One region of the Paenibacillus sp. S02 genome, then DNA from elsewhere that is predicted to be linked to it. Evidence: predicted binding sites of a transcription regulator. Region 1 holds the regulator's gene; the other holds the start of a gene.
What was found. Region 1 encodes NrdR, which represses ribonucleotide reductase genes. Its sites were predicted from a motif close to AACACNATATATNGTGTT; they were not measured.

Region 1 (16,581 bases):
CCAAAGCAGTTTCCGGCGACTTTTGTGTCCATTTCGTGATTTTACATTTCATTAACAAAACTAGTCGCCAGAATCAACAAATGACCGATATGATGTTCCCGTCACTCCAAGTAGTTAAAAAAAGGGGACTTCAGAACGATGATAACGGAACCAAAGACCCAGCCGAGTTCCACTGCCGTGATTGAACGTGAAGCATACAAGCCGATTACTACCTATGTGCCATGCCGGGAGGTTCCGATCATTGGTACGGACATGTCTTGTAAAGAACTGTTAGCACTTATGAAAACACAGGAAGATATACCTTGTGTTATTGTTGTGGATAAAAATGATCTTCCACTGGGCATTATTATGAGAGATGCGTACAATCGCCATTTTACGGGCAGATTTGCTGCGGCGTTGTTCTATGACAAGCCTGCGGCCATATTTGCTGACCCCGATACATTAATTGTGGATTTGAAAAGCCGGGCATCGGACATTGTGGAACTGGCGATGTTGCGCGAAGAACAGCGTTTTTACGATTGTGTGTTGGTTAAGAAAGGCACACAATTACTCGGCGTACTCACGATTCGAGATATCCTGTCCGTCGTGCAGCGAATGCAAAGAGAAGCGGACGAAGAGCGGGGCGATGTGATTCGGCATAGCTATGACGGAGTCCAGCGTATTCAGCTGACCGTGCTGGATGCAGCTAAAGAGGCCGATGACAGTGTGCGGCTAACCCGCTCAATGAGTGAATTATCCCGCCGTGGCAAAGTAGAACTGGAGGATGTTCTGCTCTCCTATCGTGCAGTCACGGAGCAAATGAAGCGTCAGCATGAGCAGATGACGGCGCTGACCCAATCGCTGAATGACATTGCGGGTATGGCTTCATCCATTCGTGCACTGGCAGATCACAGCGGACTGCTGGCGATTAACGCGTCCATTGAAGCGGCGCATGCTGGCGAACACGGGCGAGGCTTCCAGATTGTGTCTCAGGAGGTGCGGAATATGTCACTCCAGACGAAAGCCTTTTCCACGCAGATTACAGGCTTACTCACCCATATTGAGCAAATGCTGCGTGACACCGCTGAACTGACGGATACGAGTATGCAGCAGATTCATACAGGCTCTCAATTTATAACTGCTGGAACACAAACATTTGCCAGACTATTGCAGGCTGTCGATGAAATTGAAGCCAAAAACAGCGAAATGTCCCGTTCCGCAGAGGAAGCGGCTTTGAATGCAGCCGGAATTGCGCAGGAGCTTGAGCTCATGCTAAGTTCTTGATCATTTTACATACCGTTAACAAATCCACCACACTGAATTTACACACAGCTTATATAATCTTCATATTGTGCAAATCAGGTGCAATGCTTGAGGCTCATAACTGCAACACGAAGGAGATCATAAATCCATGAATGATTCCGTAATCCGGATAGATAAGCTGAATTTATATTATGAGAAATTTCACGCGCTGAAACATATAAACCTCGATATTCCTGAAAAAACGGTAACTGCCTTCATCGGTCCGTCCGGCTGCGGCAAATCAACCCTGCTGCGTACGCTGAACCGGATGAATGACATGATACCGGGAACGCGTATTGAGGGCACTGTGAGTATCGCAGGCCAGGATATATACGGCGATACAATGGAAGTAGAAGCCCTGCGCAAGCAAGTAGGAATGGTTTTTCAACAGCCTAACCCGTTTCCCAAATCCATTTATGACAACGTGGCCTACGGACCGCGTCTGCATGGAATTCGGCAAAAGGACAAGTTGGACGAACTGGTCGAGCAAAGCCTGCGGCAGGCGGCACTCTGGGAAGAGGTCAAGGACTTTCTGAAGCGTTCAGCTCTGAGCTTGTCCGGTGGACAACAGCAGCGGTTGTGCATTGCCCGGGCGCTTGCTGTACAGCCGGATATTTTGCTGATGGACGAGGCGACATCTGCGCTAGATCCGATCTCCACGATGAAAATTGAAGAACTGGTTCAGGAATTGCGAGATACGTATACCATTGTCATGGTGACGCATAACATGCATCAGGCAGCGCGTGTGTCCGGTCGAACTGCGTTCTTTTTGAATGGTGTTGTGGTGGAAGCGGCGGATACAGAGACGATGTTTTCCACGCCGCAAGATTCACGTACAGAAGATTATATTTCAGGGCGATTTGGCTAAAGCCTACCAGATGAATATGCCAGAAGGGGTGACTTCGAAATGATACGTAGAAAAGGTTTTGATGAAGGGTTAGATGAACTGAGAGCCGTACTGCGCGAAATGGGTGCACACGTTTCGAAGGCGCTCGATCAGGCCATTGAATGTTTGCAGACCAAAAATATAGAATTGGCTCAGCAGGTGGTCAAAAATGATGCATCCCTCAATACGCTGGAAGAGAATATTCTCGATATGGGTTCCAAGCTCATTATTACCCAGCAACCGGTAGCGAAGGATTTGCGCCGGATCATTGTTGCATTTAAAATTTCCAGTGATCTGGAACGAATGGGCGATCTGGCACTTGATATTGCCAAGGTGACACTTCGTTTGGAAGGGCAGCAGATCATTAAGCCGCTGGTGGATATTCCGCACATGGCTTCCATTGTTAAAGAAATGATAGATGATGCGATCAAATCCTATTTGGATGAAAATACAGATCTGGCCTACAAAATGGCCAAAGAGGATGATCGTGTGGATTCCATGTATAGCCACATGATCAGCGATCTCTACGCCTTTATGGTAGAAAAGCCGGCAGAGGCTTCACAAGCCATGCTGCAACTGCTTGTAGGACGATACATTGAACGAATTGGTGACCATGCTACGAATATCGGTGAAAGCACTGTATATCTCGTGACAGGGGAGAGACCAGATTTGAACCAGTAGAGCTTTCAGGTATATAGCGGTTGTTTCTGACCCAGACTTGTCTTTGAGCAAAAGGCAAATTTGGTTAGGAAGCAGCCGTTTTTTTCTGAAAAAGGAGTCTTGTATGTTAAGATAGGAAGAGGAATGCGTAAAACGTAAGAACGTTACGAATGCATTGATGAACTTGCGAGGTGCTAAATGGATAAACTCATGCTTATAGATGGTAACAGTATCATTTACCGGGCGTTTTTTGCTATGCCACCGTTAACGAATTCGAGCGGGCAGCAGACGAACGCGGTGTACGGATTTACGACGATGTTATTGCGGCTCTTGGAGGAGCACAAACCAACACATATTCTGGTTGCCTTCGATGCCGGTAAAATAACGTTTCGCCATAAAGGATACGAGGATTACAAAGGTGGACGGGAGAAAACACCGCCAGAGCTGTCCCAGCAATTTCCGTTGCTGAAAGAGCTATTGACCGCTTTCGGCATTGCTCAGTTTGAACTGGATGGCTATGAGGCGGACGATATTATAGGCACCCTGTCCAAGACAGCGGACGAAGCCGGTTTTAATGTGCTGGTCGTGACCGGGGACAAGGATATGCTTCAATTGGCTTCAGACCATGTCACAGTCGGCTTGACCCGCAAAGGGGTTACTGAGGTGGAGACGTATGGACCTGAGCAAATTCAGGAACGATATGGCCTGAAGCCGCTGCAAATTATTGACCTTAAGGGTCTGATGGGCGATACGTCGGACAATATTCCTGGTATTCCCGGCGTGGGTGAAAAAACAGCGCTCAAGCTGCTGCATCAATACGGTTCAGTCGAAGAAGTGCTGGCGCACACGAATGAGCTGAAGGGCAAAATGAAAGAACGCGTAGAGACACATGCTGACGATGCGCGAATGAGCAAAGATTTAGCGACCATTTATCGGGATGTAACGTTGGACAAGCAGCTGGAAGATGTGGCCTTCGGCGGGCTGCAAGCAGAAACGGCCGGGCCAGCTCTGGCGAAGCTGGAGTTCAAGTCCTTGCTGGAGCGTTTATCCTTTTCAGGTGAGGTTGGCAGTACTGGGGTAGACGTAGAGGAAGCCGCGGCTGACGTAACAGTGCTGGATGAGCAGCGGATTAGCGAATTGGTAGAAGTGTTGGATCGTGTGGATGTGCTGCATGTTGAGACGCATGGTGATAATCCGCATCATGCTGACATCGTAGGTCTGATATTTGCCGCAACGGGACAGCAGTTTTTTATGACACTGGATGTACTGCAAAGCGATGCAGCTACACCTATTCGCGCATGGCTTGCTGACCCTGAACGCAAAAAACGCGGTCATGATCTGCATCGAACGGATTTGGCTTTACACTGGCATGGAATTGAGTTTGCAGGTGCCGAGTTTGATGTGCAACTGGCAGGGTACTTGCTGGACCCAACCGATGCAAACCAGACATTGAGCGGATTGGCAGCCAAATATGGCTTGTCTTCGATCCGTCCAGACGAAGAAGTGTTCGGCAAAGGAGCAAAATATAAAGTCCCTGATGTGGATGTACTGTCCGATCATGTGGCGCGTAAGGCAGCGGTGATTGAAGCTTTGGTGCCTGTGCAGCAGGCTGAGCTGGAAAAAACGGAAATGCATAAGCTGTTTCATGAGCTGGAGATGCCGTTGTCCCGCATTTTGGCGGATATGGAGAAGCAGGGTATTTTGGTGAACGTAGAAGAACTGCGCGCTTTGGGGAAAGAATTTGAAGCCCAGATTGCAACGTTGGTGGGTGAAATCTACAGCATTGCCGGAGTAGAGTTCAATCTAAATTCGCCCAAGCAGTTGGGTGAGATTTTGTTTGATAAACTGGGTTTGCCTGTCATTAAAAAGACGAAAACGGGTTACTCGACTGATGCAGAGGTTCTGGAAAAGCTGGCCCCCTATCATGATATTGTACAAAACATTTTGCAGTACCGTACAATTGCCAAACTCCAATCGACGTATGTCGAAGGATTGCTTAAAGAAATTTCGGAGAAAACGGGTAAGGTGCATACGTATTTCCGGCAGACGGTTGCAGCAACTGGACGCTTGAGCAGTCAATTTCCGAATTTGCAAAACATTCCGATTCGTCTCGAAGAAGGTCGCAAAATCCGTAAAGTATTTGTTCCGTCCGAACCGGGCTGGTCTATTTTGGCGGCAGACTACTCACAGATCGAGCTGCGGGTGCTGGCTGATATTTCGGATGATGAACGTTTGAAGGAAGCCTTTGTCCACGATATGGACATCCATACCAAGACCGCATCCGATGTGTTTGGTGTAGCAGCGGAAGATGTAGACTCCAACATGCGGCGTTCTGCGAAGGCAGTCAACTTTGGGATTGTCTACGGAATCAGTGATTATGGTCTGTCACAAAATTTGAATATTACGCGGAAGGAAGCGGCTCGCTTTATCGACCAGTATTTTGACGTGTTCCAAGGCGTTCGCCGTTACATGGATGATATTGTGAAGGATGCGAAGCGGGACGGCTACGTAAAAACGCTGTTGGAACGCAGACGCTATTTGCCGGAGATTAACGCCAGTAATTTCAACCTGCGTTCATTCGCTGAGCGTACAGCGATGAATACGCCGATTCAAGGTACCGCAGCCGATATTATCAAGTTGGCGATGGTACAGATGGATAAGGCGCTACGTGAACGTAATCTTCGCAGCAGAATGCTGCTCCAAGTACATGATGAGCTTGTGTTCGAGGTTCCGCCTGAGGAAATGGAAACGATGAAAGAGCTTGTCCCGGCTACCATGGAAGCTGCATTAAAGCTGGCTGTGCCGCTCAAAGCCGAAGTAAGCTATGGCAGCAATTGGTATGAGGCCAAGTAAGATATTTCAATGAGTAGATAGTCCCAATTTGACGCTGCTTCCGTTATAATATAGGGTGAGGTGAAGACATCATGCCGGAATTACCGGAAGTAGAAACAATTAAACGAACGCTAAACGAGCTTATCGTTGATAAACATATAGATCATGTCACCGTGAATTTACCGCGGATCATTCAACGGCCCGATGATATCCATGCTTTTGCGATGGAATTGGCCGATCACCGGATTACAGGGGTGGAGAGACGCGGAAAGTTTCTGCGGATTTTGCTGGACGGGCTGGTGTTGGTCTCCCATCTTCGAATGGAAGGGCGATATGGATTGTATTCGCAACATGATCCTGTGGAAAAGCATACCCATGTCATCTTTCATTTTAAAGATGGTACGGAGCTGCGTTATCAGGATGTGCGCCAGTTTGGCACGATGCACTTATTTCCGGCAGGACAAGATTTGCTGGAAAAGCCGCTGAACAAGCTTGGTTTGGAACCGATGGACGAGGCCTTTACACCGGAAATGCTGCGTGCCGCTGTTGGAACTCGTTCGACTTCGATCAAGGCAGCGCTGTTAAACCAGTCATATGTGGTGGGCATCGGGAATATTTATGTAGATGAATCGTTGTTTAAGGCGGGGATTCATCCAGCACAGCCAGCCAAAAGCCTAACGGATAGCCAATTTCATGTCTTGCATGAAGCTATTGTCTCCACGCTGGGTGCGTCAATTCAGGTTGGAGGCTCGTCCATTAAATCGTTCGTTAATGGACAGGGCAAAACGGGCGACTTCCAGCATCAATTGCAAATCTATGGACGTAACGCGAAGCCTTGCATTAACTGTGGCACATTGATCGAAAAATCTGTCGTAGCCGGACGTGGCACACATCATTGTCCGGTCTGCCAACCTCTGCGCTAAACAGGCACAGTCACCCCAAGCCCATCCCTCTCATATATTGTTCCAAGTACCAATACTGCGGAGGGTTTCGGTTGTTATAAGGCCCTGCCTTCGCAATGGGAGGGAATTGGAGTGGCTAATCATTGGGGAGCCCTGCTGTTACTGGCATTTGCGCTAAGTTTGGACAGTTTCGGAGTCGGTGTTACATATGGTCTGCGCAAAATGAAAATTCCACTGTTGTCGATTGCTATCATCTCCGTATGTTCAGGTTTGGTGATTGGCATATCCATGCAATTGGGCGCATTACTATCTCGTGTCCTGTCTCCTGTATATACGACCGTTTTCGGCGCTGTCATCCTGATCTGTATCGGCTGTTACTCTTTGTTTCAAGCTCTGCACCGCAAAGAGGATTCGCTAGAGGATTCAGCGGAGGCCTCTCGGGGGCTGCTTCTTACAGAACAGACTGAGCCAGTGAGCAGATCTGTTCTTGGAGAGAAGAAGATTATAGAGGATGCTGATACAGAGTCTTTCCTTAGCTCAAGAAAAGATCTGTCGGCAGAAGCTTCTATAGAGCAGCAGGAGAGAACGCTATTTTCTCTGGAGTTCCGCAAATGGGGACTTGTTATTCGGATTCTTCGAAGCCCGTCTGCTGCGGACATGGACCGTTCCGGCAGTATATCTGCTACCGAAGCGGTTTGGCTGGGTATTGCATTATCGGTCGATGCGTTCGGAGCGGGATTAGGGGCAGCTATGCTTGGTTTTCAGCCATTGTCTACTGCGCTGGCTATTACGCTATTCAGTGGAACATTTTTGATTGCAGGGATGAAGGCAGGCTTCTTTCTATCAGCATTTCGATTTATGAAGGCGCTGGGTGTATTGCCGGCATTATTACTGATTATGATGGGCATATTGAAGCTGTTATGAGGTGAAAGAGCATGAATATCGGATTAACCGGAGGTATTGCTACCGGAAAAAGCACCGTGTCGGCTCTTTTGGTCGCCAAAGGTGCGCTGCTGATCGACGCAGATGCCATTGCCCGGGAAGTGATGCTTCCGGGGCATCCGGTGCTGGCGGCGGTCATACAGCATTTTGGACAAGCTATAGTGAACAGTGACGGAACCCTGCACCGCAAAAAACTGGGTGAGATTGTATTCGGAGACCCTGCCCAGCGGCAGGCACTTAACGATATTACACATCCTGCTATTCGTGAGGAAATGCGTCTGCGTATGGAAGCATATGAACGGGAACAGCCGGACAAGCTTGTTTTGGCAGATATCCCGTTAATGTACGAGTCCGGGCTGGAGAGCTTGTACGAGGAAATTATGGTTGTGTACGTACCACGTGATATTCAGCTCCAGCGTCTGATGCTCAGAGACGGTCTGACGGAGGAGCAAGCTGGACTTCGGCTGTCCGCACAAATGGATATTGAACAAAAGAAAAACTTGGCCGATATCGTTATCGATAATAGCGGAACACAGTCTGAGACGAAACGACAAATAGATCAATTTTGGCAGCGGAAGGGACTTGCATGAATATTTTGCGAAAGAAAAGAGTCCTGCTCACTTTGTTTGTCGGGTTTGTCCTGATTCTGTTCCTCAATTCAAATTGGATGTCTTGGTTCTATCCGATTCAATATAAGGATGAGATTCGGCAGTATTCACAAACGTATGAAGTGGACCCATTTTTGGTGGCGTCTATTATCCGCGTGGAAACCAATTTTAAAACCAGCAAGCAATCGCATAAGGGTGCACTGGGCCTGATGCAGATTATGCCGAATACAGCAAATTGGATTATGGACAGCGCCCAGATTCAAAAGGTTCCGCTGGACAGTGTCAAGCACGAGCCTGGCACCAATATAGAGCTGGGAACCTGGTATTTGCATAACCTATCCATGAAGTTTCAGGATAATCCTGTAGCGATCGTAGCTGCTTACAATGCAGGGCCGGGTAAAGTTCAAGAGTGGCTCGATAAGGGAGTGTGGGATGGAAAAGAAGAGTCCATTAAGCAAATCCCTTTTGGTGAGACACGACATTATGTACAGCGGGTCATTTATTACTACAGGCAATACACGAAAATTTATAATGATTTTTAAATGACAAGTTAATGACATGATGAGCCTTTTCGCTTTAAAATGAAAAAAGCGCAGGACAGGCTGTTTTTAGCAGCCCGTCCATACACTTTTTCTTGTTATTTCTGCATTATTACCGCGATTATTGGTATTGACCTGCCAATTGTTGTTCGGCGATCGTTACTAGGCGTTTTGTGATGTAGCCCCCGATCGAACCGTTCTCATAGGAAGTCATGTTACCTTGGTATCCATCTTGAGGAATGCTGATACCCAGCTCTTGAGCGATTTCATATTTCATTTGCTCCAGAGCACCGGAGGATCTGCTGACTACCAGATTGTTGGAGTTGCCATTGTTTCCTTGTGCCATTGTTGTTCACCTCCTCGCGATGTGGTAAACATATTATGATCCGTTTTGACAAAATTATTACTAAAAATCTTCGGGAATTTATTGGAAAAAGAAAGTGGTGAGATTATGAAATGTCCGTATTGTGCCTACAATGGCACGAAAGTGTTGGATTCGCGACCTGCGAATGATAACAAGTCCATCCGTCGCCGCCGTGAATGTGAGCAGTGTGCCAGGCGTTTTACTACCTTTGAAATGGTGGAGGAAACCCCACTCATGGTCATCAAAAAAGACGGCAGCCGTGAAGAGTTTAGTCGTGATAAAATGCTGCGCGGTCTCATTCGAGCCTGCGAGAAGCGCCCAGTATCCGTCGAGCAATTGGATATGATCGTATCCCAGGTGGAGAACGCTATCCGCAACACAGCAGCCACAGAAGTGGATAGCCAGCAGATCGGGGAGCTGGTCATGGAACAGCTTTACCCAGTGGATGAAGTCGCCTACGTACGTTTTGCGTCCGTCTATCGTCAGTTTAAAGACATCAATATGTTTATGAAGGAACTGAAAACACTGCTATCTAAAGATACAGCCAGCGACTGATCGCTGACTGTATCTTTTCTGGGCCATGGAGGGAGAAAATTATATTTTTTTATAAAAGTATTGACACAGGGTTGGAAATTTTATATGATATAGAAGTCGCTTGAAACAGTTGATTCACTTACATATTTGGGGCCTTAGCTCAGCTGGGAGAGCGCATCGCTGGCAGCGATGAGGTCAGGGGTTCGATCCCCCTAGGCTCCACCAAACTTTTATTATGGACTCTTAGCTCAGTTGGTAGAGCAGTTGACTCTTAATCAATTGGTCCAGGGTTCGAGTCCCTGAGAGTCCATCCTTTAGAAAAACGGCAGAAATGCCGTTTTTTTGTCGTTGATTAGCATGGTTTATAGAATTTTATGGAAGGTTAAGACTCAAAATCTGTTAGCTACATGCATTTCTTGAATGAAGAGTAGTTCAATGAAAACAATATTTTAGTGAATTGCGTCATAGGGCATCTATCGTATTTTAGTGTAATTTAGATAAATAAGAAAGATAAACAAATTCATCCTGAAAACTGCAAAAGACAAAATTGATTTTAAAGTCTGGAGTGCTGAAAAGTGATTAGAAAAGCGAGTATTATGCATGTTTTTCCTGATTATTATGAAGAGTATAAGCACCGCCATGACAAACTTTGGCCAGAAATGGCTGAAATGCTAAAAAGGCACGGTGCACACAACTATTCAATATTTCTTGATGAGGAAACGGGGAGCTTATTTGCATTCTTAGAAATTGAAGATGAAGAAAAATGGGAACAAATTGCTCAAACAGATATTTGCCAAAAATGGTGGACTTATATGGAGCCTTTAATGGAGACCAATCCTGATGACAGTCCTGTGTCAAGAAATTTAAAGGAAGTATTTTATTTGGAATAATAAATATAAAGAAAATGCTAAATCCGAATTTGTATCATTCCCGAACTGAGGGAGCTGTTTCATGTTCATGAAGAAGATATGGTTTTACTTTGCGAATTTATATATAAATTCAAAGCTAAACGTAAAGCTTTTCTTAACGATTACATTGATTATGCTGACAACACTAGTATTTGTATTAGGGGGCCTTCAATATGCCTTTTCCCTCTATGATGAGCAAATCTATGCAAAATCCTCACAAGTGCTGATGATGTCGTCCAACAATGTAGAAGAGAAGCTTGAAAGAGTAGAAGAAGTTAGTTATAACATAGCAGTCGATCCGTATATTCAAAAAAATTTATTAGATCTTCAAGGAAATGTAAAAGGCTATGATTTCTATCGTCTTGAACAGAAAATTGGAGATGAATTGGAGAAATATGTGGATCCGGCAAATTACGTTCATTCCATTTATCTGTACGATTCAGCAGGTAGGGAGTTTGTGGCCGGGGATAGTAGCGATCCAATAAAGAATAAAGATAGGGAACTTGCTCTTAGTCAGGCGGATAAGGATGAGGGTAAAAACCATTGGATGGAGCTGGAAGGATATAATGGGGATTTAATTTCTGTTCGCCTTATCCAGTCTTATGAGAACCTAAACTTTGAAACCATTGGCAAACTGCTTATTCGTGTTGATTTAGACAAGATTGTAAGCGGTTTACCAAAACCTCATGGAGAAATAGCAGGAAATATTGTGATTACAAAAGAAGATGAGGTTTTTTATTCGGAAAAAGGAATAGATGATTTTAAAGAATATCATTTCAATGCAAAAAATGACCAAGGCTATAGTATTGAATACATTAATGGGGAAAGAACCTTTGTCAGCCATATTACAACCGATTTTAAAGACTGGACATATTGGAGCATCATTCCCTTTAACATGATGTTTTCCAAGATTACTGCTGCGAAATATACCTTGGTACTGGTTTTTATGTTAATGTTTGTTTTTCTTATTTCCCTTGGTTTTAAATTTTTAAGAAAGTTTACGAATCCCATTCAAGAATTAGCATCTACCATGCAGGAAGTCCAAAAGGGGAACTTTCACGCAGTAAATTTATTAAATCCCTCTATAATTAATGAAGGCGAGATAGGGATTCTTTATCGGAATTTTATAACAATGATCCAAAGAATTGATGAGTTGATCCAGGAGAACTTTTCTAAGCAGTTGCTGATAAAGGAAACTGAATTTAAAGCACTGCAGGCTCAGATAAACCCACACTTTTTATACAATACACTGGAATCTGTTAATTGGTTGGCTAAAACAAATAAACAGAAGCAAATTTCAAGCATGGTAGAAGCCCTTGGTCATCTTATGAGATACTCCACAAATTTTAACCGGGATATTATCACTTTCGAAGAAGAACTTGAGATTTTAAAAAGCTATTTAACAATCCAAAAATACCGGTTTGACGACCGGATTGATTTTCAGATGGACTTTCCCTCCCATATTGCAAAATATAAGATTCCAAAGTTAATATTGCAGCCGCTTCTGGAGAATTCGTTCAAGCATGCAGTTGAGCCTTCCATCTATTTGTCAGTTATTAAATTGCATGTTTATCAGGAAGAGGACAAGCTATTTATTCGGATAGAAGATAACGGGCCTGGCATAGATCCTCTAATCCTTCAAAAAGTAAAAGAAGGCAAAATAAATCCTATAGGTACTGGAATAGGATTGAATAATATCGATGATAGGATCAAGCTTTATGCTGGTGAACAGTATGGTTTAAGAATTGAAAATCTTTCGGGAAAAGGGACCGCAATTACGGTAGTTTTACCTGTTCAAACGGGGTGATAGAATGTCATATAAAGTGTTATTGGTAGATGACGAAAGAATTATTGTCGAAGGTATTTCCAGTGTGGTCGATTGGGCAGCATTGGATACGGAGCTTGTAGCAACGGCGAGAAACGGGATTGATGCTTATGAGAAAATTGTTGAACTAAAACCTGATATTGTTATCAGTGATATTAAAATGCCTGGTATGGACGGACTTAGTCTTATTTCAAAGGCGCATAAGAAATATCCTTCTATAAAATTCATCCTATTGTCCGGATACAGTGAGTTTGAATACGCGAGAACCGCCATGCACTATGATGTTAAAAATTATTTGTTAAAGCCATGTAATGAGGATAAAATTACAGCTGCACTTAACGATACCGTTAATGAACTAAATGAAAAAAAGGTTCAGGAAACCTTTATTAATGAAACGTGGGAAAAATATCAAAACGCTCAACCTTATATCAAAGCACATTTGTTAACCGAATTCTTAACGAGTAAAAACTACTTAGATAATGATTTATCATTCTATGAGCAGCTTTTTGATTTTGAAATAAATAATCAGCAGTTAAGAATCGTTCTTTTTATGATGGAAGGTTATTTTTCTTATGAACATTTGTTTGCCATCAAAAATATTGGAGCTGAGATCCTCGACTCTGTCTTGGTAACTACCAATATTGGTGAATATGCACTGTTCCTTATCAAGGATGATCATGACTCGGAAAAATTATATCAACAAATTAAACAAATAAGAAAGACCATTTATCAATATTTCAAAAGAGATACCACTGTTGCCATAAGTGAAGGGAACTATTTCCGAAACGCTAGGAACTTGTACCTTGAGGCAATGGAGTGTTTGGAGCATCGTTTTTATTTGGGGGAAGGAAGCATTATAACGAGAAAAGATATTTTACCGGCAAATACAACCGTCCCCAATGATTTTATTATCGATGAGCAGCAACTTGTTCTAAAAATCAAATCCGGGCATATCCAGGATGTATGTAAAGAAATAACCAGTTTTTTTGAAAAAATGACGGATTTACGGCTAGGGATTGATTCGACAAAATCCTTTTATATACAGCTCTATATTGCAATTGTGCAGACGGTAGATACAGATCGCATGCAAGGTTACCTCAAGGGAACATCTGCACTGTTAGAGATGGAAACTGTCCAGCAGATGAAAGACTATATCGAAGCAATAGCCAGCAAAATGACCAATGAGTACTATAATCGTCTCAAGTCAAAACAGTCTTCCGTAATTAGTAGAGTAATAGAAATTTTAATCGAGAATCTAGGTAATCCTGATTTATCACTAAAAATGGTAGCCAATGATATTCTATATATGAATCCAGATTATCTGGGAAAACTGTTCAAACAGGAAACGGGCCAGAGATTCTCAACCTATCTTACTAAATTAAGAATTGAAAAGGCAGTGGAGTACATTTCAAAAATGGACGATGTGAAGGTGGGCACGTTGGCCAAAATAATCGGTTTTGGTGACAACCCCCAATACTTTAGTCAGGTTTTCAAAAAATATACTGGTTATACACCTTCTGAATACCGAAAAGGTACATGAATCCACCGCTTGTTTTGCCAGCTAAGAGCTAACAACGAATAATATAGGCTCACTCGCAAAAGGGAGGCTAAAGCTTGAAAAAGTTTGGCTTGTTATTATTTGCTTTTATAATGTTCCTTTCAGTCGCTGCTTGCAATTTAAACAATATAGGAAATAATGAAGAAGAAAGTGAAAAAGTAACCCTGCGCGTGGCATGGTGGGGTGACCATTCCAGACATGAATATACGTTGAAAGTTATTCAAATGTATGAGAAAGAAAATCCAAATGTAAAAATTGTAGAGGAATATGCCAACTGGGAGGATTATTGGAAGAGGCTTGCTCCAATGGCTGCCGCTGGCCAATTACCAGATGTGATTCAAATGGATAGAGCCTACCTGTTTCAATATGGTGAAAAAGGTCGACTGGATGATTTAACTCCGTATATAAAAAATGGGACGATTGATATTCGATCCATTGATGAAAACGTCATTTCCGGTGGAAGGATTACAGATAAATTATATGGCTTCACACTTGGATCGAACGTTCTTTCTGTTATTACAAATGATAATCTGTTAAAAGAAGCTAGTATTAAAATTGAAGATGAAAATTGGTCTTGGGATGACTTCGAAAAAGTAGCAATCGAGGTCAAAAATGCTACAGACGTATACGGTACAAATGGAATGTACCCTGCCGATGTATTTTTCCCTTACTATTTAAGAACACAAGGTTCGCGTCTTTATAATGAAAAGGGTACAGGCCTTGGTTATACGGACGATCAATTATTCATTGATTACTTTAAAAGGCAGCTTAGGTTAGTTGATGCAAAGGCCTTCCCTACTCCAGAAGTTCAAGCACATGTAGCAGGAATTCATGATGAATTTATCGTAACAGGAAATGCAGCAATGAGTTGGAACTGGTCCAATCAATATTCAGGATTTGCCGAATCGGCTAAAGCACCCTTATCAATCAAACTGCCTCCTGAGTACGGGAAGGAAACTGCTTTATTTTTAAGACCGAGTATGTTCTTTTCAATCCCTAAGAGTTCAAAACAAAAAGAACAAGCGGCTAAGTTCATTAATTTCTTTGTAAATAATATGGAAGCCAATAAGTTGATCAAAGGTGATCGAGGTGTCCCCGTATCTTCAAAGGTGATCAAAGGAATCAAGCCAGAATTATCCGAAGTTGAAACCAAAATTTTTGATTATGTTGAAAAAGTGTCTCAAAATGTACACACCACGGATCCGATTGATCCACTGGGCCATTCGGAAATAATGAAAGCGCTTGATAATATATCCGAACAGATTTTATTTAAGAAAATTACTTCGGAAGATGGAGCGAGGTCCTTTAGAAAACAAGCTGAAAGGATTTTAGGAAAAAATAAGTAATCAAAACACCTTCAAGAGAATTCATCCGTATCGTCAGATATGGAGATAACCTTGGAGGTGTTTTTGCGTTGGCAACCAGAGTGAGTTTCCCCGTGGGCATAACAATGAAAGCAATCAGTCTATTGAAACAAGTATGTTTTTTAAACGTAATCCACTGTTTTTTTTATAGTTTCAAGAAAGCACTTTCAATACAATAACAGTATAAGTGTAAGCGATGACAAATGAAGATAAAGAGATCATTATTTGGAGGGATTGTTGTGTTGCAGGTAAAAGCTTTCGAAAAGAAAGAGGTCATTGATCGTATTCATTTATTAATGAATAATCTCACACAAATCAAAGACCAAAGCGGTGAATTTTTACTCAATTTTGACGGGTTAATTGTGGATGATAAAAGCTGGAATATTTGGAACTGGCCTCAGGGTGTAGGGTTATATGGAATCTATAAATATTGGAAATTAACTGATGACCCAAGAGCTTTGGATATTATCAATGAATGGTTCAATGCAAGGATCCAAGAAGGTGCACCGCCGAAAAACGTCAATACGATGGCGCCGCTATTAACATTGGCATTTTTATATGAAGATACCGGAAACCAGACATACCTGCCGTATTTGGAGGATTGGGCTGAATGGGTAATGCATGATATGCCTCGTACAAAAGAAGATGGGTTACAACATATGACCTATGGACCGGAGAATAAAAATCAGCTTTGGGACGATACCTTAATGATGACTGTGTTGCCTTTGGCGAAAATCGGTAAGCTGCTAAACAAACCTGAATACCTGCAAGAAGCCAAAAAGCAGTTTCTAGTCCATATCAAATATTTAACGGACAAAAAGACAGGCTTATGGTTCCACGGCTGGACATTCGAAGAAAACCATAATTATGCCGAAGCACTTTGGGCAAGAGGAAATTGCTGGATTACCATTGCGATTCCCGAGATTATTGAGATATTGGAATTGGAAAAGGGGGATTTTCTTCGTGAATTCCTAATTGATACATTGAACAGGCAAATTGAAGCTCTTGCCAACTATCAGGATGCAAGCGGATTATGGCATACACTAATTAATGATCAGACCTCTTATTTGGAAGCCTCAGCTTCAGCTGGATTTGCATATGGAATTTTAAAATCCATTCATAAGCGGTATATCGACCAGGACTATAAAGAAGTCGCCCACAAGGCTATTTGCGGAATTATTAATGAAATTAATAAAGAAGGAGCATTGCAAAGGGTATCTGTAGGAACAGGTATGGGAGATACTTTAGAATTTTACAAGGAAATCAGACAGACTACCATGCCTTATGGACAATCGCTGGCTGTGCTTTGCCTATCCGAATATCTTCATACTTATATCTAATACAACCCCAAAATGGAGGAGAGTAAAGTGGTTAGACA
Region 2 (16,581 bases), 190 kb from region 1:
CATGGGCCGGGGAGCGCTATTTGGCCTGGCTTCCGGTCTTTGCGAAACCTTGGGTGCGTGTCGAGACAGGGGGCCCGGATACTTATCAGTTGTATCTCTTGGGTAGTCGAAAGCCGTTGTTAGAAATGATTTATGACCGTGCGCAGAGCACCTCTGAGTTTGCACTCTATCGAATCACAGGTGGTACTTTTGCCACTGTAAAGGAAGACCATCGCGGCAGGCTTGAGTTCCTGCAAATTCCCTGTACAAATATTTGCGTCGTAGCCATTCATGATTATGTGCCATCGCTGCCTTGGTTTATTTATAAATATACACAGGCCAAAGTACATTTGGGGGTTATGTATGCGTTTGGCAAGTATGTCAAGCGGTTGATTGATACAAATGTTTAATATTTTCCACGAGATGGAAGCTACAAATGTATGGTAAAGTGTAATATATACAAGGTTTTATCCAAATGTCCTATCCAAAGTCTCCTGTGCATACCGAATCCGAATCACACGAGGTGAGAAAAATGCTGCAATCGTTAAAAGCCATTGCTAATTACAGGAAAGAAAATGATCTGGCCTGGGATACACCGACTTGGTTAAAGCTGCTTGTTTCGGCTGAGGAGCGTATTGTAAATTTGGAACGCATTCGATCTATAGGTGAGTTAAAGGATGCCAATCCTGTACTGGATTACGTGGAGCGTACGTTGCTTATTTTGGACGGACTTCCATTGTCATTCTGGGTTAAAGAGCTACTGGAGGATGTTTTGGTATGGTCTGAGACAGCCAAAGGAGGCACAGTCCGCGAGCGGCTACGCTGGCAGCATGAGGGTATTAATTTATTTGTACATAATATCGGCTCCTCCCAACTGTATGTCAGACAGGCCCAAGCGGAGTCCCCTGCGTACCCTCGCAATAGCATGACCCGAATTCTGATTGAGACGCATGGATTGATCGGGCAATATATACGGGGAGAAATTCCTTTTGCGGAAAATCGACTGCTGCTTGAAATTACTCGTAAGGGCTGGCTGAGCTCTGAGGAACTGGAGCTTGTTTTACGGGCCCTGAACGAGTGTATTATCGCCGGGGTAGAACCCGCATTATGGGACCAAGTACGCAGTGAAGTAGAGCAGCTGATCGGCTGGATTGCATGGGATAACGCACCTGTAGTCTGGAGTGTAAAGGAGCGACTGGAGAGATTACGGTCGGTTTCGATTCATGAAGGAGAGCCGTTCGAGCAGGCTTACACAGAACTAGAGCGGGAGTTGAATGTAGAGAAGGCGCTGGCTCCGTTGGAGAATCGGACACTTTGGTATGTAGAATCAGCTTTGCAGGATTTTTCACTTCAAGAACTGGTAAAGGTATTCTTACTCACATTGAGGGATGGCACGGGGCAGGAACAGCCTGCAACCGTTCGCCATATCAGTTTCGAATCGCTCATGAATACGATGTATTATGACTATCGTGGTGTCAAGAAAATTAACGTATATAAAAAACGAATGATAGAAAAATATTTAAGTGCACTGTCTTGGCAGGACATTTCAAAAGGAAAACGGAAGCATAATCCTCACTTGAGTGTGATCGTGGAGCATAAAGAGGAGCTACCGAGTACTGTATTTTTTAATTTTGTATTTTCATCTGCGGCTGAGAAACTGATCGATTTTTGTATTGAGGCAGAAAAAACGCCTCTGTATGACAAAGCAGTCCTGCTGCTGTTCGATCTGTTCGGATTACGGCGTGATGCTTATGATCGCTTTCACAATGAGGAAACGTATCTTACAGATATGAACCAGACCGTAGATTACAAAAGGGTCATTTTAGATTATGTGACGGGAACCCGCATACTGGATATTGGACCCGGCGGGGGCGTGCTGCTGGATCTGATCGAACAGGAAAGACCAGACGCGAAGCCATTAGGTCTTGATATTTCTGTGAATGTCATTGAGGCACTTAAACGTAAAAAGCAATTGGAGCGCCATCGTTGGGATGTCATCAAAGGAGATGCGCTTCGGTTGGAGGAATATGTGGAAACGGAGAGCATGGACACGGTCATCTTCTCTTCGATTCTTCACGAGCTCTATTCCTACATTGAACGAGATGGAATTCGGTTCAATCCACAAACGGTGGAGGCTGCTTTGCAGAGCGCCTATCGTGTGCTTGCACCCGGCGGGCGTATCATCATTCGTGACGGTATTATGACCGAACCAGTAGAGCAGCGCAGACGAATTCGATTCTTGGAGCCGGAGGGAATGGAATGGCTGATGCGGTATGCGCAAGATTTTGCAGGCCGCCACATTGAAATAGAGCGTGTGGGGGAGCATGAGGCTGTTTTGCCAGTAAACGATGCGATGGAATTTCTATATACCTATACATGGGGGGCGGAAGCCTATGTGCATGAAGTGCAGGAGCAGTTTGGTTATTTTACCCCGTCACAGTATGAAGAGTGTATCCGTAACACACTTGGATCACAAGCGATTATCCGGGTGAGCCGCCATTATTTACAGGAGGGCTATGCCGAGGCGCTGTCCAGCCGTGTTGAGTTCATGGATGAGCAGGGCCAGCGGGTTCCTTTGCCAGACAGCACCTGTCTGATCGTGATTGAGAAGCCGAATAATAGGGCTGGAGTTGCTGAATGATTTTTAATTTGAACAAGAGAATGCCTTCTGATTTGTGCCAAGCACGATTAGAAGGCATTTTTTAGAAAGCTAGTGGAGGTGTGTTCATGTATGTCCTCGCAGGTGGAAATATCTGGGTATGACCCGCAGTGGACTGAAGAGTATATGCAAGAGCAAAGGAAAATTGTAGAGGCTCTCAAAGATGTATGTGTCGGCATAGAGCATATCGGTAGTACGTCCGTTCCTAATCTGGGAGCCAAGCCTATTATTGATATTATGGTTGGAGTAGAAGAGTTGGCAAGTCTTCAATCCGAACATCGAGAGCGTCTACAAGGGTTTCAATATGAATATGTACATAAGCCTGATTTTCCAGAGAGAGCTTTCTTTCGCCGTGGAGAATGGGGAGCTGGAACTCATCACTTGCATATTTACAAGTATAAAGGTGAGCATTGGGAAAACCATCTATTGTTCAGAGATTACTTAAAAGCGCATCCTGATAGCCTGCGAGCGTATGATACTTTAAAAAAAGATTTGGCGTACCAATTCAAATATGACCGTGCAGCGTATACCGAAGCCAAAGGACCATTCATTCGGCAGGTGATTGAGCGGGCGAAGCTTGAAAGATATAGGCAGGGACAGATGAATTCTTAGTACGCATGGACAAGGTGGAGGAATGATGAAGAATATGATGCTTGATGCACAGGTAACGCCGAATGGTTTAAAAGACAGAATGATGCTGCTGTCAGCGCTGGACATTATATTGTCCCCAGAAGATTGGTTACGCACGTATCGTATGCAGTCTGAATGGTCTGGTGATGTATGCCTGGGTGAGGTGAACAACGGCGCTGGAGATACGATTCATATGCTATGGACGCGTGGAGGTGTGCTGTTGAAGGGTTTTGACCACGAATCCCCTGTAAGTCCTCATGCGAGAGACGAATATGAGGTCTGGCCGGGCATGTACGACGGTGTGCCTGATGATATGATGGAGCTTTTGGAAGACGAAGCGCTGGAGAAGGAGGACGTTACCTTTTGTATGTGGAGGGAAGCGGAAGATAAGGAGTGGCGTATGGGCAATGCGAACATTCCCGAGGCGTATGACGATGGCGCATCCTTTTTGCTGGGGAAAATTATAGTTACACCGGAGGAATATCAGGATTGGGCTGAAAGTTACTATGAGTTGCCGATTTCTCTAGGGGTGGTAAGCCAGATTTTCAACGGCGTTCCGATCACTGCACAGATGATCTCTGTGCTTCATCCACAGCGTAACGTTACGGAAGCGATAAAGGAGCTAAAGCAGCATGGCGTTCAGGTGCACGAAAGCTAAGAATACAGATTTGTTTTTCTTGACAAGTTTTGTATATAATACAGGAGAAATGGCTGGGTAATCACCTCGAATTAAAGGAGCTGTGTTGAAGATGTCCAAACGTTTGATTCCTTACATCACGATGGATGGAAATGCAAAAGAAGCAATCGAATTTTATGAAGAGGCATTGGATGCTCAACTGCTTTTTATTCAAACCTTTGGGGAAATGCCGGAAAACCCCGATTTTCCCATTCCCGCAGAGGTCAAGGAACGTGTGGGACATGCTACCCTTAAAGTGGGTGAGACAGAGCTCATGTTTTCTGATACCTTTCCTGGATCACCGTTTAGCAGCGGAAATCAGGTGAGCATCTGTATTACAACCGATAGTGTGGAGCAAGCTCAAAAAATGTTTCATGCTCTACAGCAAGGAGGACAGGTGGGAATGCCTTTGCAGGAAACTCATTTTAGTCCCGCTTATGGAAATGTAACAGACAAGTTTGGTGTCACCTTTCAAATGTTCACAGAGGCTCGGTCTTAAGAAATGGAAAACGGCTTGATTCCGCTACTTTAGCGATCTGGCCGTTTTTTTTGCGTGCATGTCCTCGTTTGAAAAATAAATATACATACATAAAGTATGGGAAGTGATATCTTTTTTTACGTATAGTTCATTTCCTAGAATAAATAATGATTTTATTAATGTTGAAATAGAAACAAAAATATATTATATTATGTTGTTAATGCACCAACGGGTGGGAGGACAGGCCATGAACAAAGAAGAACAGGTCATAATGGGTTTCAGGGACTTATATAACAAGATGGTTTGGCTTAATAAAGATAAGATGGAAGATAGTCTTAAGGGTTATAAGTCTTCTGAAGTACATTGCATCGAATACATTGAAAGAAATGTAGATTCCAACGTGACAAAACTTGCGGAGTCCCTTTATATGACTAGCGGTGCCATAAGTAAAATAACTAAGAAGCTCATAAAAAAAGGCATTATCGAAAGCTACCAGAAGCCGGATAACAAGAAAGAAATCTATTTTAGGCTTACGGAGCAAGGGAAAGTAATTTATAAAATCCATGAGGAACTGCACAAAGAGTTTCAAGAGCGGGATAAAGCTGTATTTGAACAGGTAACCGAGGAACAATTTGATAGTATGATTAGCTTCCTGGAAAAGTATAGTAGGCATTTGGATGCAGAAATAAAGAAACAGGGTATAGATATTAAGTCGGAATAAATTTGAATAATGAAAATCAAACCACAGGCAGCCGGGCTCTATTGAGAACGGGCTGCATTTTTTTTGCCACTATTTTGTTGCCGAGGAAGCAAAACTGTGATACGATATTTTTGCTTCCTAGGAAGTAAAATGACAAATTTTTAAGGGGAGAATTTAAGTGTTCAAATTTAGATCACACAATGAACAGAACACAGAACAAATTGTAGATAAACACGCTTTAATATTCGGTCTTATCTCTGTGTTTCTTTGCGGAATAGGCTTCAGTATCATAGCACCTGTCGTCCCATTCTTAGTACAGCCTTATATAAGCAATCCGGGAGAACAAGCTATCGTTGTTACGTTGCTGACCTCTGTTTATGCATTCTGCGTGTTTTTTGCGGCTCCCGTACTTGGAGCTTTGAGCGACAAATATGGCCGTCGTCCATTGCTCTTAGTATGCCTTTTGGGTTCCGCAATCGGGTACTTGGTTTTTGGCATAGGAGGAGCTCTATGGGTACTATTTGCTGGGCGTATAATAGAAGGTATAACAGGCGGGAGCATAAGCACGATCTTCGCATATTTTGCAGACATCATTCCTCCAGAACAGAGAACCAAATACTTTGGATGGGTGAGTGCGGTTGTAGGTGTAGGCACTGTCATTGGCCCAACTCTAGGCGGATTACTCGCCAAGTTTGGTTATTCTGTACCCATGTATTTTGGAGCAGTCATAACTTTATTGAATGTTGTTTATGGATTCTTTTTTATGCCTGAGAGCCTTGACAAGAATAATAGACTGAAAGAGATTACCTTTGTAAGACTGAATCCATTTACACAGCTTGCAAACCTGCTTTCCATGAAAAACTTAAACAGGCTACTTGTCTCAGCGTTCTTACTTTGGATACCCAACGGATCTCTACAGGCCGTTTTTTCTCAATTTACAATGGATACCTTCGGTTGGAAGCCTGCACTAATCGGACTTATGTTTTCAATTATGGGCTTCCAAGACATCATTTCACAAGGTTTCATCATGCCAAAGCTTTTGATAAAACTTAATGATAAACAGATAGCCATTCTTGGAATGGTTTCGGAGATTATAGGCTACAGTCTTATTGCGCTATCTACTTTGTTCTCATTCTATCCTCTTTTTATCGCTGGAATGTTTATATTTGGTTTTGGTGATTCGATCTTTGGGCCTTCATTCAATGGGATGCTCTCCAAGTCTGTCGATTCTAGTGAACAAGGAAGGATTCAAGGAGGTAGTCAATCTATTCAGGCTTTAGCAAGAATGATTGGGCCTATCATTGGAGGTCAAATCTATGTGTCACTTGGTCATGCCGCACCCGCTTTTATGGGTATGATCCTTATAGCAGCGGCAATACCAGTTTTATATAAGCGAACGAATATAAATGAGGATTTTGCAAAAATCTCATAAGCGACTTTCAATGAACAAGATATAGATCGAAATGGTTTAGTTCGTCTATATCTTGCACTTCGGAGCGACTGGAATCGAATTTTGCAAAATCCTGAAATATGTAAACTATCAACTTTCTTTAGGCAATAGGGTTTCAGAACTTAGGGACAAGTTCTGAAACCCTATTTGTTTACAGTTTGAGCCATCCGCATGCGGATGGCTCTTCATAGTATCACCTTGCTAAATTAATTTCATGTATTTGTACTTATACGCCAAAATTAAAATCATCATCTGTCAGCGGCTCTACATTCATCGCCCGCACATAGCCGTTTCCTTTTTTAGAGAAGAAATCATGCTGCTTAGTGTGGGTGCTGATGCCGTTGAATACAATGGGATTAACTTCTTCTTCTTCAAACAGTGGATCAAAGCCCAAGTTCATCATGGCCTTGTTGGCGTTGTAGCGCAAAAAGACTTTCACATCGTCTACGAGTCCAATAGGAGTGTAAATTTGCTCGGTGTATTGTTCCTCGTTATTGTGCAAGTAGCGGAGCAAGCCTACCAGCGTCTGGTAAAGATCACGTTGTTCTTCCTCGGCCAATTCTGCATAAATCTCCTGTGCCAGTACACCTACGTACACACCGTGAATACTTTCATCCCGCAGGATCAAATCGATAATTTCTCCACTGCATGTCAGCTTGCCTTGGCCCGCCAGATAAAGAGGGTAGAAGAAGCCGCTATAAAATAAATAGCTTTCTAACAGCACCGACGCTGCCATCGCGAGATACAGGTCTTTGGGAGTGTGGATATTCATATAATACTGACGAATGGTTTCTGCCTTGGTTTGGAGATGTGGATTCTCTTCCACCCAGCGGAATACACCGTCAATTTCTTCCGTGGAAGCTAGCGTTGTAAAGATGCTACTGTACGACTTGGCATGAATTTGTTCCATCATCGCCATAAAGCTTAGTACGGCTTTGCGTTGCAGTCCGTCCACATGCTCCATAATTTGCGGCATGCCCACGCCGCCTTGAATGGTATCCAGTAGCGTCAATCCGCCCAGCACCTTCATGTAGGCTTCTTTTTCGATATCACTGAGGGTTACCCAGGACATTTTATCGTCAGACAACGGGATTTCATCATCCGTCCAAAATTGCATAATGTTCTGGTTCCAGAACATCAGTGTGAAATCATCGTCCGAGCGATTCCAGTTTACAGCTTGTATACCTGTCATTGTTAGCATTCTCCCTTCAGCTTGCGAGATTCCCTGGAAACACATATTGAAATAGTGCAGGCGAATCATCGTATGCTTGACATACGGAAGCTGTATCCGCGAGGGTCTTGTCCAGTCCCGTAAAGGTCTGAACCACACGCTGGATACAGCTTCTAATGCAAAGCATCCATATCTATTCAAAATCTAATTTTTATACTACAGCTTGTTACCATTTATGCTTTAGATGGAGCAGGTGAGGCACTCTTCTACAGACAGCTTTTTGGTGCGTGTGTAGTATAACGATTTAAGTCCTTTGTGTGCGGCGTACAGATAGCAACGTGCTAACTGACGCGTAGTCACGTCACTGTTCACATGAAGCACGGTCGAAATTCCTTGGTCCACGTGCGGCTGGATTTCTGCAATCAGATCAAGCACTTTGAACTGATCCATTTGATAAGCGGATTTATAGAAGAACACGTTATCCTTTTGCAAATAAGGCATTGGATAGTAGGTCGTCGAATTGGCATAGGTACGGGTTTCAATCTGCTCAACAATCGGCATGACGCTGGATGTTGCATTTTGAATGTACGAAATGCTAGCAGTCGGCGCAATTGCCATACGATAGGCGTGGTACAGGCCATTTTTCATCACATCTGCTTTTAATTTGTCCCAGTCCGCTGAAGTCGGAACATAGATGCCTTTGAACAACTCTTGCACACGTGTAGTTGTCGGACGATAATCTGTGTTCAGGTATCGGTCAAAATATACGCCTGTCGCATAATCCGATTCCTCAAATCCATAAAAGCTTTGTCCAGCTGCTTTCGCAATTTCCATACTCTTTTCGATGGAATGATAGTTCATCGTCATGAAGAAGGTACGGACAAAGTCTTTTGCTTCATTGCTTTCATACGCAATTTTGTTTTTGGCAAAGTAGCCGTGCAGATTCATAACACCCAGACCGACGGAGTGCATTTCACGATTCGCTTTCGCAACACCTGGTGCATTAGCTACTTGGGTCATATCGCTGACTGAAGTGAGCGCGATCATACCCTCATGAACGGATTCGCGAATTTTACCATGTTCCATCACATTTACAATGTTCAGAGAAGCCAGATTACAGCTCACGTCCCGGCGGATAGTATCCTGTTGTCCGTAATCTGTAATTTCGGAAGTTTCCTGCAACTGGAAGATTTCCGTGCATAGGTTCGACATCTTGACTTGACCCACGTTTTTAAGAGCATGTGCCTGGTTCGCGTTACTTTTGTTCATGATATATGGATAACCAGACTCCAACTGAATCATGGCAATTTTCGTCAGCATGTCACGTGCGCTCATCGCTATTTTTTTCTTCACCCGATCGTCAGCGAGCAGCGTGTCGTACATTTCATCCAAATCCATGTCGTCCAGATGCGTTCCATAGGCTTTGAACACACTGTAAGGAGCAAATACATGCAGCGGTTCATTATCTTGAGCCAGCTTGTAAAAGCGGTTTGGCACCAGTAATCCAATAGAAAGTGTCTTGAGACGTACTCTTTCGTCAGCATTGATTTTTTTGCTATCCAGGAACTCAAGCACGTCCCATCCGAAAATGTTGTAATAGGCTGCGCCAGAACCTTTACGTTGTCCCATTTGATCTGCGTAGGAGAAGCCGTCTTCCATCAGCTTCAGCACAGGCATTATGCCTTTTGCTGCGCCTTCTACACCCTTAATTGCTTCACCGCGTGCCCGCAGCTTCGAAAGGTTGACCGCAACACCGCCGCCGATTTTGGACAACTGCATGCAAGTGTTCAGCACATAGTTGATTGAGTTCAGGGAGTCGTCCATTTCGAGCAGGAAGCAGGATACCAATTCCCCACGGCGGCTTTTGCCTGCATTCAGGAAGGTTGGCGTCGCTGGCTGGAGACGTTGCTCCATCATCGAGCGGGACAACAGGCGTGCCGTATCGGCGTTACCGCGTCCTAAATGCAGCGCGACAGCAGCAACCCGGTCAGGGTAATGTTCCAGATAGACTTTACGGTCGTTACTCTTCATTGCATAGTCAGTATAAAACTTGGATGCTGCCATATAGGAAGGAAATTTAAAATTATAGCTATGAGTGATATGGAAAATATCATTAATTTCGTCAGCCGTGTAGCTGTTATAGAAATTTTCGTAATAATCATTCTCAATCATATACAGCACTTGAGCGGCTGTGTCAGCAAACTTCAAACTCCGTTCCTGAACTTCCTTCATAAATTCTGCTACAGCCTCTTGGTCCTTTTCCAATTGGAAAAAGCCGTCTGTATCGCGTTTCATCAACATGTTGTTCAATTCAATATGCCGCAACTCGGCTCACCTCCTGTTTAAAACGCTCTACATCTCCGAACGTTCCAGATAATTCAAATTTACTAATTACGGGGACATTATAGTGGTCGGCAATCAAATCCGCACTTTTGGCAAATTTCTCACCCCAGTTACGGTTGCCGCTTGCAGCTACACCAACAAGGTTTTGTGCATTTTTTTTCAAAAAGGAAGATACCCTCTCAGGTATCTGCCCAAACCCGGTTGTATATGTAATAAGTACGTAAGGTTCTTCTATAGTCATTTGCTCCTCAATCTGAACCGCTGGAAGCTTGAGCTTGTTTATAAATCTTTTTACATTGCCGGTCTTGGAATCATATGCAATCAGCATGGTATGCAACCTCCTTAAACAATTAACGAAAAAAGAAAACGGCATTGCCCGAGATCCATCATAGCTGGAATCCCTTGCTGGCTGTGCCATTTAAAATTTTTGACTCTATATTTACATGTATTTTCATACCTGTATCTTCAAGGTATCGGGCATAAATACGTTTTTTACACTATATTTAGAGTACATTCTCTATTTTATATCTATATATAGTTTTGTCAATCGGTCTAGAGGGGATCAGCGGACCCAGATCGGGTATAAGTCCAAGCGGGGTGCGGAAAAGAGCGAAAGAACTTTTTTTTCGTAAGTATGTTAAAAAAGTATTGGAGTTTTTGAGGGTGAAGATGTACGATTTGTCAATGGGCAATAGAATGGAAAATTTACATTTTACTGTAGAAAGGATGAAGCAGATGGGAAGTGATTTTATGGAATTTCAATCGTTTAATATGATCTTTTTTATCGTATTTGGACTCATTGCTTTTGTAATGATAATGGGAATTGTCAAAACGATAGGAGCGGGCCTGTCCAATCAAGCAGCCGAACGGGTACAACGTTCATGTAAGGTTGTGGATAAACGGACGAGAGTGCGTGGGGGATCAGGCGATTTTTCAGCTTCGACATATTATTATATCACCTTTGAGTTTGACGGGGGTGAGCGTATGGAGCTGGAGGTGAAGGATACAGACTTTGGTATGATTGTGATCGGGGATCGTGGGGAGCTTCATTATAAAGGTACACGTTTTCTGGAGTTTGTGAGAGTAATGGAAGCGTAAAGGTGTTGGCGGGGAGTTAGTATTGCCAAAACAAATACATAATTGGAGGGAAGATTACGATGCCGCATATCATTGGAAAACGAATAGTATTGAGAGAATACCGTCAAGAAGATATACCAGCTATCCGAAAATGGGTCAATGACCCGGAAATCACACGTGGTTTAAGCGACGTGTTTATCTACCCGCATTCACAGGTGAATAGCGAATCCTTTGTACAGATGATGATTGACGGCAACCCCGAGATCAAAGGTTTTGTCATTGCGCATAAAGACACACTGGACTATATCGGACAACTGGACTTATTTAAAATTAACTGGGTGAATCGGCACGCCACCCTTGGAATTGTGATCGGACGTGACGGTGACCTGGGCAAAGGCTACGGTCGGGAAGCAATTCGCCTAATACAGAAATTTGCATTTCATACGCTGAATCTGCATCGGCTGGAGCTGGAGGTCTATGCGTTCAATGAACGTGCACACCGTTGCTATTTGGCATGCGGCTTCAAGGAGGAAGGGCGGCTACGGGAAAAGCTATTCAGGGAAGGGCAATATTATGACATTATTCAGATGGGGATTTTGCGAAGTGAATATGAGGCTGCAGAGCAAGCGACGGAATCCTGAGAGTGCAACCACATAAGCTATTTTACTCCGTCAGCTTTCTTCAATTTTTTATGAGTGAAATCACGGGGACTACACTCATCCTTTTTCTATTAGCTAAAGGACTTTCTTTGCAGAGTGCGAACTTCTTACTAGTTGTATTCTTTGTAAGTATTTTTTTGTTTGAGATACCCACAGGGGCTATTGCAGATAAGTATGGAAGAAAAATTTCTGTTATTTTGGGACTTTGTTGTTTTCTACTCTATAGTGTGTTGTTCGTTTGGACAGATCATATCGGGGTGCTTGTGTTTGCGCAAGTCTTTGGGGGTCTGGCTATATGTTTACAATCAGGTTCGTTGGAATCATGGGTTGTGGAAAATAGTGATAAGCCCATGGAAGTTCTTTTTACAACCTCTAACAGTATACAGTACATTTCGGGATTTATTTGTGGTCTGTTGGGAGCCTTCCTCGCAACTTTTAACTATTCACTTCCATGGGCGGCCAGTATTTTATCTATTATTGTATGTATTTTTCTATGTTTCTTTTATATGGATGAGGAGAACATTGCTCATCGAAAGACGTCTACTACCCGTATTAAAACGATTATCGGAGAAAGTGTCCGTATCGGTTTTGAAAATAAGTCTATCTGGATTGTGTTTATGATTGGCTTATTTATCAGCTTTTCGAACTCGGCGGGGAATACATTTCAACAGCCACGTCTGGTTGGCCTTTCTGAACAAGGGATTTGGATTATGGGGTTTATCAAGGCAGGGTATTCACTATGTATGACTTTGGGAAGTTACCTGGTTCGAAAGCTAGGCGCACGATACAGTGATGTACATATACTCATGTATGCTTGCGGTATGATTGGGATATGGCTCATTTTAGCCGGTGCGTTCAACACATTTTATCCTGTACTGCTTACCTTTTTAATCTATGAAATTGGGCGCGGCATGTATCCGGTTGCCAAACAAATTTTTCTGAACAAAAGAATCTCTAATGAGTATCGTTCTACACTACTATCTCTGGATTCTGCGATTTCACAATTAGGCATGTGCGTAGGTTTAATCGTGACAGGTATCATCAGTCGTAATTTTACGGATTTGTCTTCCGATCAAACACCTATTCAAATATCTTGGGTGATGTGTGGCGGGATTGCGTTGATTCCTATTATTTTATTGTTTTACGTCAATCGTGTTTCAGGGAAAAGTAATTCTTGGAAAGAAAAAGAAACCAAACAGAATGTTTAATGTAAAAGTTAATATAGAAGGGCTGAACAGCATTGTCTGTCAGCCCTATAATATTTCATTAAAAGACAAACCCTATTTTTCGCCGTACCACAACTTCAGGCGATTTTGGATTAGTCCAGTGTAGATTTCTTCAGCTTTTGGCACACCCGCCTGATCCAGCTCTTGGAGCATGCGGTCATACACAGCGTCGAACTGATCTGGCTTGGCAAGTACGGCCTCAGGAATCCGTTTGCGTACAATGTCCTGTGACTTCTGATAAATAACATTGTAATTCGTATTAGTCGGAACGGGCATGTTGTAGGCAGCCCCCCACTCTTTTACCGGAAAATCCTTTTCGTTCGGGAACAGGTCTTTCCACGTCTGGGCTTTGTATGCCTGAAGGGACTCCTTTTCGGCTTGACTATAATTTTCGGTAATCATCTCCGGATAATTGGTTGTGTAATAGTTGCCAGAAGGGTCCTTTACGCTATCGCCGTAATGTGGCCCCCATATCCAGTACAAACCGATACCTGACTCTCTGCTAAAAGAAGCATTATCGGTGTTTTTACGTTGTTGCACATCTGCCGGAATGACTCGTTTGCCGTTCTCTACGTTGTAATGCTGGCCTTCAATTCCCCAATTGCGTAAAATTTGTCCTTCGTCGGAGGCCAGAAAATCCAGAAACTTGATAGCTCGCACCGGATTTTCACATGAGGTTGTAATTCCGATCCCGGATGCGGTATCGAAGCCAATGGGCTGAAGGGAATGATCCTCGTATTTCTCATTTAAAGTGACTGGAAAATGGGCGTAAGTGAATTCATCCTTACCTGCTGCCTTGAGCGCATTTTCGGCATCTTGATAGTTCCATTCCTGATCAATGAGTCCGATGACACGGCCTGCGGCGATTTTGGACTTATACTGATCACTTTTTTGCACAAAAGTATCCTTATCCAACAGTCCTTCATTGTACATATGGTTCAACCAACGGAAATATTCACGTTCTTCTGGGCGCTTGTAGTGAAGAATTGCTTTGTGTGTTTTAGGATCAATATAATATTCGCCATCGTCGGGTCCACCTGTAGCAGTAACAGCCGGGTTAGTCACTGTAATTTGAATTTTCCAGTCTTCGGCATCAAGTGATAGGGGGATGGTTCGCTGGCCATTGGTGGTAGGGTATTTGGCGACATAATCTTTAAGTGCTTTTTCAAAATCTTGAACGGTGCGGATTTTAGGATATCCAAGCTTCTTAAGTGCCTGATGCTGGATTTCGAAGCCGGCTTGTGCATCAAACGCGATGTGATCCACACCCAAATTGGTCGGGATCGTGTAGATGGCTGGATCTTCACTACTATATTTAATACGATTAAAATAATCTCCATACACTTTCTTAATGTTAGGGCCGTATTTGTCAATGAGGTCGGTTAGGTCAATGAGTGCCCCGGCATCGACCAGCTTGCCAATGTCTGATTTGGGGTACACGAGATCTGGATACTCTCCGCTCGCTGCCATTAAAGCAAACTTTTCCTCGCCTCGGCCATTGACAGCATGTTCAGCATTTAGCGTAACGCCCGTTTTCTTGATAATTTCCTGCCCGACAGCATCCTTCATGTTGTTCCAGTTGGAGCTGGAATCACCGCCAAAGAAAGTAAATGTAATAGGGCTGGTGTCATTAGGATCTTCCTTTTCTGCCTTACTGCCTGTTCCGTTCGCACAGCCCGTTGTAACGAGCAGCAGCAAAGACAGGAGCAGGATGGAGCTCTGACGTACCGACCTGTTCATGAACATTTGCAAATCCCCCTTAATAAGTATGATTTACACAATGTAAGTGCTTTCAATAGTAAATTGTAGGAAATAAAAAACCTCACGTCAAGTTATTTATAATTGTTTGTTATGTGGTTTGTTTTTTTATTAAGCAAACATATTTTGGTGGAGGGTGTGGATTTGTACAAATCTATCATTTGATGATCTAAAACAAAGTATGCTACGATGGTACCAGTTTATAGGTACACCCGTGTATTAGAAAGGTTAAGGTAGAAAAAGATTCCGAATAGGGTTGGGTGAGAAGATGCGTGGAAAAGTAACGTTGCAAGAAATTGCGGATGCGGCGGGCGTTTCAAAGTTCGCTGTTTCGCGTGCACTGTCAGGCAAACCCGGTGTAAGTGAAGAGACAAGGGCGGCTCTGGTCAAGCTTGCTGCCCAGATGGGCTATTTTCGCAGTCATCCCAAAATGACAGGGGTAGAGCCTCGGGACACAGATCCCAGAGAATGGTCGGGTACCGTGCTAGTGTTATTTCCGAATATTAGGTACCAGAACAGGGAATCCAGGTACTGGGGGCCTGTATTTGAAGGGATTTCCGAGCGTCTGAACCGTAAGGGTATGGATATGATCACGTTAACGGAGCCCTCGACTGAAGATACGTTTTCTCTACTGAACCCGGAGGCGATTAAAGGGATTATCACAGTAGGGACGATTTCAACTTCGTTGTTGCTAAACATTTATCGGATGGGTATTCCGGTCGTTATGGTAGATCATTGGGATTCTGCATTTTTAAGTGATACGGTGTTTACAGATAATCGCACATGCATGAGTGAATTAATGAAGGACTTGCTGTGCAGGGGCTATACCCGCTTTCAGTTTGTGGGTCATATTGATGACGCTCACAGTTTCTACGAACGCTGGGAAGCTTGTCGTTCCACACTGGAAATGAGCGGAGTAGAATTGCGGCAAAATAAAGCCCTTCTTCACGGAGGAGCGCAGGCGCTTGCCGAGGAAATGGACAAGTTGTCTGAGGACGAACTGCCTGAGGTTTTTGTATGTGCTAATGATGTGACTGCTGCGCAGGTCGTGGATGTGCTGAAAGAAAAGGGGATTGACGTTCCAAGGCGTTGCGGAGTGACCGGGTTTGACGATACGAATGAACAAATGCCGATTTATGCCACGGTGAGAGTGGATAAGGAATTGCTGGGAATGCGTGCAGTGGACCAGTTGTTGTGGCGCATAACGAACCCGGACTCGCCTGTCGAGAAAAAGTTGCTACATGCTGAGCTATTCGTACGGGAAGTTCATGCACCCCGGATCAGTCGGGAAAATGATGACCGTGAGCGTTCCATCAGCACAATCACATATAGTTAATGTCCAGATACGTGTTTGACACCATACACCGTGAAGACGAAGGAGGTCGCTTTTAGCCTGTTTAGGGGCAGAGGGCGACTTTTATTTTGTATTTTGTCATTTGTTCCAAAAAACAATTGACTACTTTGTTAGCTTGGTGTTATTTTTGTTATGTTACTTACAAATCCAGATGTTCCCAATCATGCTTATAGGGAGGCTTGTGACGATGGTTAATGTGATAGGGTTGGATGGCTGGAGGTTTAGGGAAGCACAGAGTGATGAGTGGCTCAGCGCGAAAGTGCCGGGTTGTGTACATACCGATCTTTTACGACATGGCAAAATTCCTGATCCGTTTATCGGTATGAACGAGATGGAGGTACAGTGGATTGATAAGCAGGATTGGATATATGAAGCCCATTTTGAGATAAATGCAGATCAGCTTCAATGTCAATGTGTAGAG

Region 2: the regulator NrdR is predicted to act here: its motif matches at 10,580-10,597, upstream of nrdI (class Ib ribonucleoside-diphosphate reductase assembly flavoprotein NrdI).

Annotation. Positions count from the first base shown of each region.
Region 1 covers NZ_CP073682.1:1,915,123-1,931,703, forward strand. The annotation lists gene KAI36_RS08435 (methyl-accepting chemotaxis protein) at 139-1,263, shown strand; gene pstB (phosphate ABC transporter ATP-binding protein PstB) at 1,391-2,149, shown strand; gene phoU (phosphate signaling complex protein PhoU) at 2,189-2,848, shown strand; gene polA (DNA polymerase I) at 3,026-5,680, shown strand; gene mutM (DNA-formamidopyrimidine glycosylase) at 5,752-6,582, shown strand; gene KAI36_RS08460 (MntP/YtaF family protein) at 6,694-7,485, shown strand; gene coaE (dephospho-CoA kinase) at 7,497-8,093, shown strand; gene KAI36_RS08470 (lytic transglycosylase domain-containing protein) at 8,090-8,653, shown strand; gene KAI36_RS08475 (alpha/beta-type small acid-soluble spore protein) at 8,772-8,996, opposite strand; gene nrdR (transcriptional regulator NrdR) at 9,102-9,569, shown strand; tRNA gene KAI36_RS08485 (tRNA-Ala) at 9,698-9,773, shown strand; tRNA gene KAI36_RS08490 (tRNA-Lys) at 9,786-9,858, shown strand; gene rhaM (L-rhamnose mutarotase) at 10,124-10,438, shown strand; gene KAI36_RS08500 (cache domain-containing sensor histidine kinase) at 10,506-12,263, shown strand; gene KAI36_RS27535 (response regulator transcription factor) at 12,268-13,821, shown strand; gene KAI36_RS08510 (ABC transporter substrate-binding protein) at 13,896-15,185, shown strand; gene bglB (beta-galactosidase BglB) at 15,443-16,543, shown strand; gene KAI36_RS08520 (MFS transporter) at 16,571-16,581, shown strand, end outside.
Region 2 covers NZ_CP073682.1:2,105,563-2,122,143, forward strand. The annotation lists gene KAI36_RS09395 (NAD-dependent epimerase/dehydratase family protein) at 1-389, shown strand, start outside; gene KAI36_RS09400 (class I SAM-dependent methyltransferase) at 512-2,620, shown strand; gene KAI36_RS09405 (GrpB family protein) at 2,711-3,250, shown strand; gene KAI36_RS09410 (hypothetical protein) at 3,273-3,926, shown strand; gene KAI36_RS09415 (VOC family protein) at 4,018-4,443, shown strand; gene KAI36_RS09420 (MarR family transcriptional regulator) at 4,670-5,143, shown strand; gene KAI36_RS09425 (MFS transporter) at 5,301-6,554, shown strand; gene nrdF (class 1b ribonucleoside-diphosphate reductase subunit beta) at 6,799-7,764, opposite strand; gene nrdE (class 1b ribonucleoside-diphosphate reductase subunit alpha) at 7,984-10,068, opposite strand; gene nrdI (class Ib ribonucleoside-diphosphate reductase assembly flavoprotein NrdI) at 10,055-10,414, opposite strand; gene KAI36_RS09445 (DUF2500 domain-containing protein) at 10,822-11,184, shown strand; gene KAI36_RS09450 (GNAT family N-acetyltransferase) at 11,244-11,804, shown strand; gene KAI36_RS09455 (MFS transporter) at 11,807-13,030, shown strand; gene KAI36_RS09460 (ABC transporter substrate-binding protein) at 13,103-14,794, opposite strand; gene KAI36_RS09465 (LacI family DNA-binding transcriptional regulator) at 15,075-16,142, shown strand; gene KAI36_RS09470 (beta-mannosidase) at 16,348-16,581, shown strand, end outside.